DNA from 3 places in the Actimicrobium sp. CCC2.4 genome. Region 3 is predicted to be linked to each of the others. Evidence: predicted binding sites of a transcription regulator. Region 3 holds the regulator's gene; each other region holds the start of a gene.
The links. The regulator sigma-54, encoded in region 3, starts transcription at its own class of promoters, with help from an activator protein. The targets are predictions, from matches to a motif close to TGGCANGNAANCTGCTTT.

Region 1 (4,211 bases), 800 kb from region 3:
TGGCCATGATGGCTGGCGCAACCGTATAGCGCACGCCATTGCCTTCAGCGGCCAGCAGCTTGTCGATGACCACGTCAAGGTCGGTGCGTTCGCGCAGCGGCGGCAGGCGTACCACCAGCCCGTTCAAGCGGTAGTACAAGTCATCACGAAATAGATTGCGCGCAATCATATCGCGCAAGTTGCGATTGGTCGCGCAGGTCAGCGCCACGTTCACCGGGATCGACTTGGTGCTGCCCAGCGGCGTCACCATGCGCTCCTGCAGTACGCGCAACAGCCGCGCCTGCAAGTTCAGCGGCATGTCGCCGATTTCATCGAGAAACAGCGAGCCGCCGTTGGCTTGCAGGATCTTGCCGATGCTGCCTTTTTTGCGGGCGCCGGTGAAGGCGCCGTCTTCGTAGCCGAACAGTTCGGACTCGATCAGCGTCTCGGGAATCGAGGCGCAATTGACTGCCACGAACGGGCCGGCCTTGCGCGGCGAATCATTGTGAATCGCCTGCGCCAGCAATTCTTTGCCGGTGCCGGTCTCGCCGGTGATCAGGATAGAGATATCGCGGCCGATGACTTTTTTCAGTTTGTCGATGACGACGGCGACCTGCTCGTCGCCGGTGTTGAGGTAGCGCAGGCTGGACAGACGCGCCTTGCTTTGTTCGTGGCTGCTCAGCGGCGCGGCGGCAGGCTCGGCCTCGGTACTGCGTGCATTGCTGGTCGTGTGCTGGAAACTGGTGGTGGGCAGACGCAGGTCGGCGCACTTCGCATACACCCGCACGCCGCTGTGCAGGCACAGTTGGAGCGGGCCTGGTGACGCGGTCCGGTAATGATCCATCAGGGCCGAGATCGGCATACCGAACAGCGAGCTGAAGGTATGCGTCTGCAGGGCCGACATCGGCAAGCCGAGCTGGAACAGGCCGCTGCGGCTGGCCGACAAAAAGCGACCGCCCGGCGTGAAGCTGGCAATCCCTTCCATCAGCGTGCCAAGGAATTCCGGCCGGCTATGAAAGCTCAGTTTGATCGACTCTTCAAAGGCTGCGGCGAACAGCTGGTTCTCTATCATCTGCGCCGACATCCGCACCAGCGCCATCGTGTGCTTGTGAAAATTATGCTGGTCGCCGGTGACATCAAGCACGCCGACCACATTACCCATCACGTCGAAGATCGGGGCGGCTGAACAGGTCAGGAAGCGGTTCGCATCGAGGTAGTGCTGATCGGCGTGAATACTGGTCGGCACTTTTTCGGCGATGGCGGTGCCGATCGCATTGGTGCCCTTGCTTTGCTCCGACCACGCCACGCCGGGCGTCAGGGCGACACGATCGGCTTTTTCGAGGAAGTCGGCGTCGCCCAGCGTGTGGATGATCAGGCCGGTGACATCGGTCAGGATCACCATGTTGTGGGTGTTGATGATTTGCTCGTAGAGCGTTTCCATCACGGGTGCGGCGTGGCTGTGCAATAGCCGGTTCTGTTCTAGCACGAGGGCCATGTCGGCGCGGCCAAGCGGATCGTAATCCGGCGAGGCGGTTCTCGGGACGCCGTAGTTGGCGGAACGCTGATGGGATTCTTCGATCATGGTGATATCGCATTCAGCAGAAATCGTGCCAACTGCGGTGCCCGTGGACGTGAAACGGGAATGACTTTGCGAGCGCGTAGTGATGAGGGGCTGCATCTGTTGTCTCCAGCTGTTTTGTGGGCGTGACTGCAGCCCGGCTTGTCCTTTAATGTAGCACTGTTCCGATTTGAAACAGCGGGTTTCTCACTGATCGGTACAGGGCGGCGAGTGATCGCATGGCACGTACTTTGCGTAGAGAAGGCATCTATTCCACCGAGGTGACATCCCCATGAAAACGCGCACAGGCCGCATCGCAGCCCAACTTCTGATCGCTGCATCTGCCTTGCTGTGCTTGCCAGCGCTGGCACACGGCGACGTGACACCGCAAGCCGTCGATACCACCACGCTGAAGGCGCTGGGTGAAGTCTGGCGCGAAGAAAATCCGTATCGCGGCGACAAGGAAGCGATCCGTATCGGCTCATCGGCGTATGGCCAGAATTGCGCCCGCTGCCATGGCCTCGAAGCAGTCTCCGGCGGCATTGCACCGGACCTGCGTCAGCTTGATCGCGACTGCGTCTCGCAAAAAGATGAAAAGAAAAAGCAAGCCTGTTACAAGGAAAACGACGCCTACTACCTGACCTCGATCCGGCACGGCAAGACCCGCAACGGCGCCGTCTACATGCCGCCGTTCGAAGGCATCATGAACCAGGAAGGCATGTGGTCGATCAAGGCTTACCTCGAAACTCTGCGCGTGATGCCGGCAGTAACCGCGGCGAAGTAGTCAGGCCGTTTTTCCGTTCAATCTGAAAGGTCACTTGATGATGGTTTATCTGAAAAGACGTACTGCGCTACTGGCTGCTATCGCGTGGTCCGGCATGCTGCTGAGCTGGCCGGCGCACGCTGATCTCGACAAGATCCGCACGCTGGGGTCGCTCAGTGTCGGTGTTTATGACGACAATCTGCCGTACTCGAAAAAAGCCGGCGGCAGCAAGGCACTCAGTGGCATCGACGTCGACGTGGCCGAAGCGCTCGGCAGGAAGATGGGATTGAAGGTGTCCTTCCTGCCGTTTCCGGCCGGCGAAAATCTCGGTGACGACTTGCGCAATATGGTCTGGAAAGGTCACTACCTCGGCTATGGTCCGGCCGACGTGATGCTGCATGTGCCGGTCGACCCGCTACTGATGAACCAGAATCCGCAAGTGACGATCTTTGCGCCGTACCACACGGACTCGGTCCGGCTGGTGCGCAGCGTGGCCTCGGTGCCGCAGTTCAATGGCATCGCATCGATGGCAGGAAAAAAGATCGGCGTCGAAAAAATCTCGATCTCGGCGATGGTCCTGCTGGGTGAAGAAAACGGTCGCTACCGGGATGATGTGCGCATCTTCCCGACCGGCGTCGATGCGCTTGAAAAACTCAAGGCGGGCGAGCTCGATGGCGTACTGGCCAGCCGCTCCGAAATCGAATCGGTGCTGCGCGATGATCCGCGTTTCGAGATGCGCGAAGTGACTTTTCAGCGCTTGCCGCGCAAGGGCTGGACCGCAGGGCTGGCGGTCAAGAAGGACAATCCGGAGTTGGCTAGTGCGTTGAAAGAGGCGATGGATTCCCTGTTCGCATCGGGCGAGATGCTGCGTATTTTTGCCAAGCATGGTGTGCAGATCGTCAAGCCGTAGGGTGCAATAACCGCAGGGCATTGCACCGGTTGCAACTACTTCACGGGCACACGCAGCAATGGCGCCTGGTGCGGCGGCACGCTGTTCTTTTGAAGCGTCTGCTGATAGTTTTGCGCTGCGTGCCTGAGCACGCGGCGTTTTTTCATTTCTGATTACCGGTCTCCGATGGAAAAAATAATCCTGTCATTACGCCGTCTGCTGTTCTGCTCAGTGCTGCTCCCGTGGGTGTTGATCGCGCTGCCCGCCAGCGCCGGCACGATGACGCAGGCCGAACTCGCGCGCCGCTTTCCGGCTCCTTACCTTGTGGGTGACAAGGACTCCGCTTTGCCCGTCTGGCCGATTTTCAAGAAGAACATGACCTCGACCGAACTCGTTGCGTATGTCTTCGAGTCCATCGACTTTGCGCCTATCCCCGGCTTTTCCGGCGTGCCGATGAACCTGCTGATCGCGCTCGATCCGGCCGGCAGTTTTGTCGACGTGAAAGTGCTGTCGCATCACGAACCGGTCTTCCTCGACGGCCTCGGCGAAGCGCCGCTGTTCAAGTTCGTCAGCCAGTACCAGGGCATCTCGCTCAAGCAGAACATCAAGATCAGTACCGGCAACATGAGCCGCTCGAACAAGGAAGCGGCCAATGTCTACATCGACGGCGTCTCGAAGGCGACCGCGTCGGTACGCATCCTGAACCAGAGCGCGCTGTCAGCTGCGTTGAACGTTGCGCGCAAAAAACTCGGTTTCGCCGAGGGCCGCGACCCTGACCTGATCGCCCGCATCCGGCCCGATGCCGGTACCGTGATCAGCCCCGCGACGCTGCGCCAGCGCGGCCTGATCCAGCCGGTCGTCATGCGCAACCGCGAGATCGAAGCGGCCTTCGCCGGCAGCGCCGGCGAGGGGCTGGATCCGATCGCGCTGGCGCAACCCGACGCGCCGTTCATCGACATGGAAGCCAGTTACGTGTCGGTGCCGGCGATCGGTCGCAACCTGCTCGGCGAGGCTGGCTGGGC
Region 2 (4,211 bases), 160 kb from region 3:
GTATATTCGAGTACTTCGTCATGCGTTTTCAGCTTGACCAGGAACTGCGCGACTTCGGTCTTGATGCCGCCGTTGCCGCCGACATAAATCTCCCAGCCCGAATCGACCCCGATCACGCCAACGTCCTTGATGCCGGATTCGGCGCAATTGCGCGGGCAACCGGAGACCGCCAGCTTGACCTTGTGCGGCGCATACATCAGTGCCAGCTGGCGTTCCAGCTGCTGGCCCATCAGCGTCGAATTCTGTGTGCCGAAGCGGCACCATTCGGAACCGACGCAGGTCTTCACGGTACGCAAACCTTTCGCATAGGCGAGACCGGACGGCATGCCGAGATCGCTCCAGACTTCACGCAAATCTTCTTTTTTTACGCCGAGCAAATCGATACGCTGACCACCGGTGACCTTCACAGTCGGGATCTTGAACTTGTCGACCACGTCGGCAATACGGCGCAGTTCGGACGCATTGGTTTCGCCGCCCCACATGCGCGGGATCACCGAGAACGTGCCGTCTTTCTGGATGTTGGCGTGCGCGCGCTCGTTGATGTAGCGCGATTGTGGATCGTCCTTGGCTTCATGCGGCCAGGTCGACAACAGGTAATAGTTCAGTGCCGGCCGGCAGCTCGCGCAACCGTTCGGCGTGCGCCAGTTCATGAAGGCCATCGTGCCGGCGATCGTCAGCAGCTTTTCGGTACGGATTGCGTCGCGTGCTTCCTGATGGGTGTGGTCGGTGCACGAACACATCGGCTTGTTCTTGGTGGCTTGCGAATAATCGCCGCCGGCGGTGAACATCAGGATCTGTTCGACCAGGCCGGTGCACGATCCGCACGAGGCCGAGGCCTTGGTGTGCTTGCGCACATCATCGAGCGTGAACAGGCCTTTTTCCTTGATCGCCTTGACGATGGTGCCTTTGCAGACGCCGTTGCAACCGCAGACTTCGGCGCTGTCCGGCATCGCCGCGGCCTTCGTGAAACCCTCATGGCCGACATCGCCTGGACGGCCCGGATTGGATTCGCCGAACATCAGCGTGTCGCGGATTTCGGTGATGTCCTTGCCTTCGCGCACCAGACTGAAGTACCAGCCGCCGTCGGCGGTATCGCCATACAGGCAGGCACCGATCAGCTTGTCGCCGCGCACCACCAGCTTCTTGTAGACGCCGCCTATCGGGTCCGACAGGATGATTTCTTCGGTGCCCTCGCCGCCCATGAATTCGCCGGCCGAGAACAGGTCGATGCCGGTGACTTTCAATTTGGTCGAGGTGACCGAGCCCTGATAGCGGCCGATGCCGAAATTGCCGAGGTGGTTGGCGCAGACCTTGGCCATCTCGAACAACGGTGCGACCAGGCCATACGCAGTACCGCGATGGTTGACGCATTCGCCGACCGCATAGACACGCGGATCGTAGGTCTGCATCGTGTCACTGACGACGATGCCGCGATTGCAGTACAGGCCGGTGGCTTCGGCCAGCGTGGTATTCGGGCGGATGCCCACCGCCATCACGACCAGCTGCGCCGGCACTTCAGAGCCATCGGTGAAACGGATGACGGTGACATGGCCATCGATACCGATCAGCTCCTTGGTATTTTTACCGAGCAGGAAATGCAGGCCGCGGTCTTCGAGGGATTTTTGCAGCATCTTGCCGGCGACCGGATCGAGCTGGCGTTCCATCAGCCATTCGGGCAGATGCACGACGGTGACATTCATGCCGCGCAACTTCAGGCCGTTGGCTGCTTCAAGGCCGAGCAGGCCGCCGCCGATGACGATCGCATCGGTATGCGTTTCGGAGGCGGCGATCATCGCGTTGGTGTCGTGGATGTCGCGGTAAGAAATCACGCCGGCCAGGTCCTTGCCCGGTACCGGCAACATGAACGGGTTCGAGCCGGTGGCCATCAGCAGGCGGTCGTATTCGGCCGTCGTGCCATCGTCGGCAATCACGAGGCGCTTGACGCGATCGATCTTGACGACCTTCTTGCCGAGGTGCAGCGTGATGTCGTTGTCTTCGTACCAGTCGACATCATTCAACATGATGTCCTTGATGGTCTGCTCGCCGGCCAGCACCGGCGAGAGCAGGATGCGGTTGTAGTTGGCATACGGCTCGGCACCGAACACCGTGATGTCGTAAATATCCGGGGCAATCTTGCGTAGCTCTTCGAGCGTACGCACACCTGCCATTCCGTTCCCGACCATGACCAGCTTGAGCTTCTTCATACTTGTCCTCGAAAAAAATCTTGTCGTCGCCTCGCGACGTGCGTAATCCTCTTTAAGCAAAAGCGGTGCCAGACGAGATTGGCGTCGTCGCACCAGGCACCTCTGGAAAACGCACCCGAATCAGGCGCACCGCCGCACTGTTTGGTGCAAGCGCGATGAATGCACCGTGAAGTCCATGCAAACTGGCCTGACAGCAAATTTTAGATGGCACAGGGCTTGCGTTAGCAGGTCCATCTCCACTCACCGCGGTCCCGCCATCATGCAAAAAACTTCATTCTGGAAAGCCGGGCACACGCCCACGCTGCTGGCTGCTTTTTTCTACTTTGACCTCAGCTTCATGGTCTGGGTCATCCTCGGGCCGCTCGGCGTGCAGATCGCCAAAGACCTTGGCCTGACTGCCGCCCAGAAAGGCTTGATCGTCGCCACCCCGCTGCTGGCCGGCGCGCTGCTGCGCATTGTCATGGGCGTGCTGGTCGATCACCTGAAACCCAAACGCGCCGGCGCCATCGGCCAGGTCATCGTGATTGCCGGTATGGTCTGGGCCTGGCAGGGCCAGCTCGACAGCTACCACAGCATCCTGGCGCTAGGCGTGATCCTCGGCGTCGCCGGTGCCGCCTTTGCGGTGGCCTTGCCGCTGGCCTCGCGCTGGTATCCGCCCGAGCATCAGGGCACCGCACTCGGGATTGCCGGTGCCGGCAATTCGGGTACCGCCTTCGCCGCGCTGTTTGCGCCGACGCTGGCGCTGGCCTTCGGCTGGCAAAACGTGTTCGGCCTGTGCCTGATCCCGCTCGGCATCGCACTGGTGGTGTACATGGTGTTTGCCAAGGATGCGCCGTCGGCACCGCCGCCGAAATCGATGCTCGAATACCTGCAGGTCCTGAAAGACAAGGATGCGTGGTGGTTCATGTTTTTTTACAGCGTGACCTTTGGCGGCTTTTCGGGACTGGCCTCGTCGCTGACGATTTACTTCAATAGCCAGTACGGGCTGTCGCCGGTGACCGCCGGCTACTTCACGGCGGCCTGCGTGTTCGCCGGGTCGATGGTGCGGCCGATGGGTGGTCGGCTGTCGGATCGCATCGGCGGCATCAAGACGCTGTCGATCATGTATGTACTGGCGGCGATCTTCCTGTTCATCGCCAGCCTCGGGCTGGACTCGGCGGTGCCGGCGGTGATCGTGTTCGTCGGTGCGATGCTGGCGCTGGGCACCGGTAATGGCGCGGTGTTCCAGCTGGTGCCGCAGCGCTTTCGCAAGGAAATCGGCGTGATGACCGGACTGGTCGGGATGGCCGGCGGCATCGGCGGTTTTTATCTGGCGTCCAGCCTCGGCTTTTCGAAGCAGATGACCGGCAGCTATCAGATCGGCCTGACGATCTTTGCCGCGCTGGCCGTCATCGCGCTGATCGGCCTGTCGTCGGTAAAAGGCCGCTGGCGCACGACGTGGGGCAGCGCCGCGATGACGACTGCCAGGATCTGAAATGGGACTACGCCTCGCCATCGGTCATGCGACGCAAGCCGGCCCGCGCGCGCGCAATGAGGATTTTGTCGGCGTTGTCACGCCGCGCGAACCGGACCTGCTGACCAAGGGCGTGCTGGCGGCGATTGCCGACGGGGTTTCCGGTCACGACGGCGGGCGCGAAGCGGCCGAGTACACGGTGCGCGGCCTGCTGTCGGATTACTACGCCACGCCGGACACCTGGCCGGTATCGCAAGCGCTGGACCGGGTCCTGACCGCGACCAACAGCTGGGTCCAGCACCAGGGTTCGGTGCGTGCCGAACTGAGCGGCATGGCCACCACGCTAACCTGCGTGGTGCTACGCGGTGGCTTCTATTATTTTGCGCATGTCGGCGACAGCCGCTTGTATCTGCTGCGCGCCGGTGTCCTGACCCGGCTGACCACCGACCATGTCTGGGACAAGCCCGAAATGCAGCATGTGCTAACCCGCGCGATCGGTCTCGATTCGCGGCTGGCGGTCGATCACGGCATGGGCGAGCTGCAGCTGCGCGATG
Region 3 (4,211 bases):
TGCCATCCATCACGGCGATCCAGGGTTTCGGATAAAAATGGATCAGGTGGTTCAGTGCATACTCTTCGGTAAAAAAATCATCCAGCGCTGCGCTGCCGCCTTGGGGCGTCGACCCGCCGGCCTGATGAAAAAAGCGGATATCTCCACCGGCACAAAACGCCTTCTCGGTGCTGCCGCGTAGGATCACAGTCTGGACGGCGGCGTTATCACGCCAGTCGAGCAGCACGTGAGTCAGGTCGCGCACCATCGCGAGCGACAAGGAATTGAGGGCCTTCGGACGGTCCAGTGTGATGTGGCCTGTTGCGTTGCGGATCTGGGTCTGGATGAGAGCGGTCATGGTCGGATTCGATTGTGCACAAGTCAATTGCGTGAAATTAAAAAGGGCGCAATCAATGCGCCCTAAATGGAATGTGCCGGTCTGCCCGGCAGCGGGTTCGATCAGGAGGAGGCGGCTATCACAACCGGGTCAGGGATGTGTTTGATGGCGTCGTGCTGATGATCCTGCAATTTGGTTTTGTACTTGATGACCTGGCGATCGAGCTTGTCGATCAGCGCATCAATTGCGGCATAAAGATCCTCCGCAATACTCTCGGCGTGCAAGTCTTTGCCGCGCAGATGCAGGTTGATTTCTGCTCGCTGCCGCTTTTCTTTTTCCGGGAGTTTTTCTACCGTCAGGATGACGGCAATATCAATGACATGGTCGAAATGGCGCTTGATACGCTCAAGCTTGCTTTGCACATATTCACGAATGGCAGGTGTCACTTCGAGGTGGTGTCCACTGATTGTGAGATTCATACAGCGCTCCTTTGAATAATGCCGATGGAGGTTCGGAGGTGACCCCGCTACGGAAGGGTAGCTTCGAACACAACGACAGTACAACATGACAAATGAAACTACAGAAACTACAGGGCCTTGCGCAGGTTGACGGGAGGGATTTTCAGGGCTTCGCGATATTTTGCGACCGTACGCCTTGCCACTACCATACCCTGTTCTCCCAGCATGTCTGCGATCTTACTGTCAGAAAATGGAATCTTCGGGTCTTCAGCTCCTATCAATTGTTTGATGAGTGCCCGTATTGCCGTCGATGACGCTTCGCCGCCCGTTTCGGTGGCAACGTGGCTGCCAAAAAAATATTTCAACTCGAACATGCCATGCGGGGTCAGCATGTATTTCTGGGTTGTCACACGTGAGATGGTGCTCTCGTGCAGTCCGAGTGTATCAGCAATCTCACGCAAGACAAGGGGGCGCATGGCGACCGCGCCATGGGAAAAAAAGTTCCGCTGACGCTCGACGATGGCCTGTGCAACCCGCAGGATCGTATCGAATCGCTGGCGCATATTTTTGATCAGCCACTTGGCTTCCTGCAGCTGCGACGTCAGCGATCCCTCACCTTTGCTCTGCTTGAGAATGTTGGCGTACATGGCATTGACCCGCAGTCGTGGCATCACGTCATGGTTGAGCATGACTTGCCAGCCGGTCTTGGTGCGCTTGACGATCACGTCCGGCACCACGTAGTCCGAGGTGCCGCCGCCGAAGATCGCACCCGGGTGCGGATTGCACTGGCGGATCACGCTCTGGGCTTCGCGCAGATCCTCGTCATCGCAGTCGAGGGCTTTCTTGAGCTTGCTGAAATCGCGCTGTGCAAACAGCGGCAGATAGTCCTCGACGATAACCAGTGCCATGCGCCGGGTCACCATCGCGATGCCGGGAAAACGCCGTATCTGCAGCGCCAGGCACTCGGCCGCGTGGCGGGCGCCGACGCCGGGCGGATCGAAGCTCTGCAGCAGTTTGAGCGCGATGGTCAGCTCTTCGGCTTCAACGTCGAGTTCGGCCGGCAAGCGCTCGAGCATGGCCTCCAGCGTATCGTCGAGGTAGCCATTGTCATTGAGCGCATCGATCATCAATTCGACCAGCGCGCGATCGCGCGGGTTGCGCACCGTGACGCGCATTTGCTCGAGCAGGAATTCGCGCAGCGTGGATTCGTGTGCTTCGAGCTGCGGCCTGGCATCGTCGTCTTCCGGCGCTTTCGAGGTGCGTGCAACGTCATCAAAACTCCAGTCCGCATCGGTGCTTGGCGTGGCGTCGCCGGCATCGTTCTGGTCCGGCGCGGGGGCTTCCGATTCGGACGATGAAGGCGCTGCGTTGGCGTCTTCGCTGGCCCCTTCCTGACGGATACCTTCGGCTCCGAGCGCGCCATCCGCCAGCAGACGGACCGAGTGATCGAGCGGATCGTCGAGCCGTTCCAGCAGCGGATTATCGGTCAGCATTTGCTCCAGTTCCTGATGCAGTTCCAGCGTCGACAGTTGCAACAGGCGGATCGATTGCTGCAATTGCGGCGTCAGCGCAAGATGCTGGGAGGTGCGGAGCTGGAGGGATTGTTTCATTCTTGTTTGTGCTTACATCCGGAAGTGTTCGCCAAGATAGACCTGGCGCACCAATTCATTGGCAATGATCGCATCCGGCTTGCCGCTGGCCAGCACTGCACCTTGATTGATGATGTAGGCGCGGTCGCAGATACCCAGGGTTTCGCGCACATTGTGGTCGGTGATCAGCACGCCGATACCGCGTTCTTTCAGGAAGCGCACGATGCGCTGGATTTCGATCACGGCAATCGGATCGACGCCGGCGAAGGGTTCATCGAGCAGCACGAAGCGCGGATTACTGGCCAGCGCGCGGGCAATCTCTACGCGGCGTCGCTCACCGCCGGAGAGCGACATGGCCTGGCTGTCGCGCAGCTTATCGATCTGCAAATTCTGCAGCAAGGTGTCGAGCCGTTCATTGATGACGGACTTGGTCAGCGTCTTGCCATGGTCATCGTGCTGCAGTTCCAGCACGGCGCGGATGTTTTCCTCGACGGTCAGCTTGCGAAATACCGAGGCTTCCTGCGGCAGATAGGACAGACCCAGCACCGCGCGTCGATGGATAGGCAGACGCGAGATATCGATGCCATCCAGACGGATTTCACCGGCGTCCGATGGCACCAGGCCGACGATCATGTAGAACGACGTCGTCTTGCCGGCACCGTTCGGCCCGAGCAGGCCGACCACTTCGCCGCTGGCCACATCGAGCGAGACATCGCTGACAACCTGGCGGATTCCGTAGCTTTTTTTCAGGCCGGTGACGATCAGTTTGCTGCTGCTATTGGTGAAGGAGTCAACCGGTGTCGACATGGCATTGATCATTTGGGCACACCCGGTGTGCGTGGCTGGATCGTCGCCTTGATGCGTCCGGCACCGGCCTTGCTGTCCTGTCCTGCGGGCGTGTTGTTGACCGAGAAAAATTCGCTGCGGCTATCGTAGGAAATGAATTCTCCTTCGACTTCGTCCGTCGGCGTCTTGCCATCGAGACGGCGCATCTTTGCCTTCGAAAACAACTTCACCAGTTCGGTCTTGCCATCGTATTCAATACGTTCGGCTTCGCCTTCTATCCACAGATTCTCGCCGCCATCACGCTTCTGTCGAAAGCTGGCCAGGCTGCCAGGTGCAGCATATAAGGTGGCGAACTGATAACCGGCCGGGTCTTGCACAACGACCACGCGTGCGGCTTTCATGAGCAGCGTGCCGCGCACGACCACGACGTCACCGGTGAAGGTATTGACCTGCTTGACGTCGTCGTAGGCCATTTGGTTGGCGTCGACGACAGTGGGTTTGTTGGAGTCAGCTTTTTCGGCATGCACCGCCGGCACGAAGGCCGCGTTGAACATGAACAGAAAAGCGAAAAAAAACGGTTTCATGAAAATTCCTGGTAGAGGCAGCGTAAGAGGTCATGCACAGTAGCTCATCGCGCTACGGCCGGCGCGAATACGCCGTGCACGCGATGGGCCAAATCGAGCTGGCGGGTGGCGTTGTTGGCGACCATGCCGGTGCCGTTCAGTATGGTGGTACCCATCAGCATTTCAACGGGCGTATCGGTTTTCATCACATCGTCATCAGGCAACAGCAGCAGATAGGCGGACTTGAGATGAAAGCGCTGGATGGAGCCGGACGCGGGCCGGTCGACATCCACGTTATCAATCATTTGTACTTCGCTGTTGTCGCTGTTGACCAGTGCACGTTCGGAACGCATCACCATCGTTGGCCGGTTATTCGACAGGTTGTAGATCACCGGCTTGGTGATTTCATACGAGTCGTCCATCGGCAAATGGGTCAGCACGTCACCGGAAATGTTGTAGCGTGCCGTGCGGTTTTTGGCCATCCGGACAAAGGTAAAAT

Region 1: a site for sigma-54 is predicted at 1,778-1,795, ahead of pedF (cytochrome c-550 PedF). Genes of this name have one in related genera too.
Region 2: a site for sigma-54 is predicted at 2,258-2,275, ahead of nirB (nitrite reductase large subunit NirB). Genes of this name have one in related genera too.

The regions. Positions count from the first base shown of each region.
Region 1 covers NZ_CP133777.1:3,434,008-3,438,218, reverse strand. The annotation lists gene RHM62_RS15805 (sigma-54-dependent Fis family transcriptional regulator) at 1-1,561, opposite strand, end outside; gene pedF (cytochrome c-550 PedF) at 1,830-2,321, shown strand; gene RHM62_RS15795 (transporter substrate-binding domain-containing protein) at 2,359-3,210, shown strand; gene RHM62_RS15790 (4Fe-4S binding protein) at 3,376-4,211, shown strand, end outside.
Region 2 covers NZ_CP133777.1:4,075,639-4,079,849, forward strand. The annotation lists gene nirB (nitrite reductase large subunit NirB) at 1-2,204, opposite strand, end outside; gene RHM62_RS18705 (nitrate/nitrite transporter) at 2,464-3,678, shown strand; gene RHM62_RS18710 (bifunctional protein-serine/threonine kinase/phosphatase) at 3,680-4,211, shown strand, end outside.
Region 3 covers NZ_CP133777.1:82,274-86,484, reverse strand. The annotation lists gene RHM62_RS00440 (enoyl-CoA hydratase/isomerase family protein) at 1-337, opposite strand, end outside; gene hpf (ribosome hibernation-promoting factor, HPF/YfiA family) at 439-795, opposite strand; gene RHM62_RS00430 (RNA polymerase factor sigma-54) at 903-2,384, opposite strand; gene lptB (LPS export ABC transporter ATP-binding protein) at 2,397-3,170, opposite strand; gene lptA (lipopolysaccharide transport periplasmic protein LptA) at 3,179-3,733, opposite strand; gene lptC (LPS export ABC transporter periplasmic protein LptC) at 3,778-4,211, opposite strand, start outside.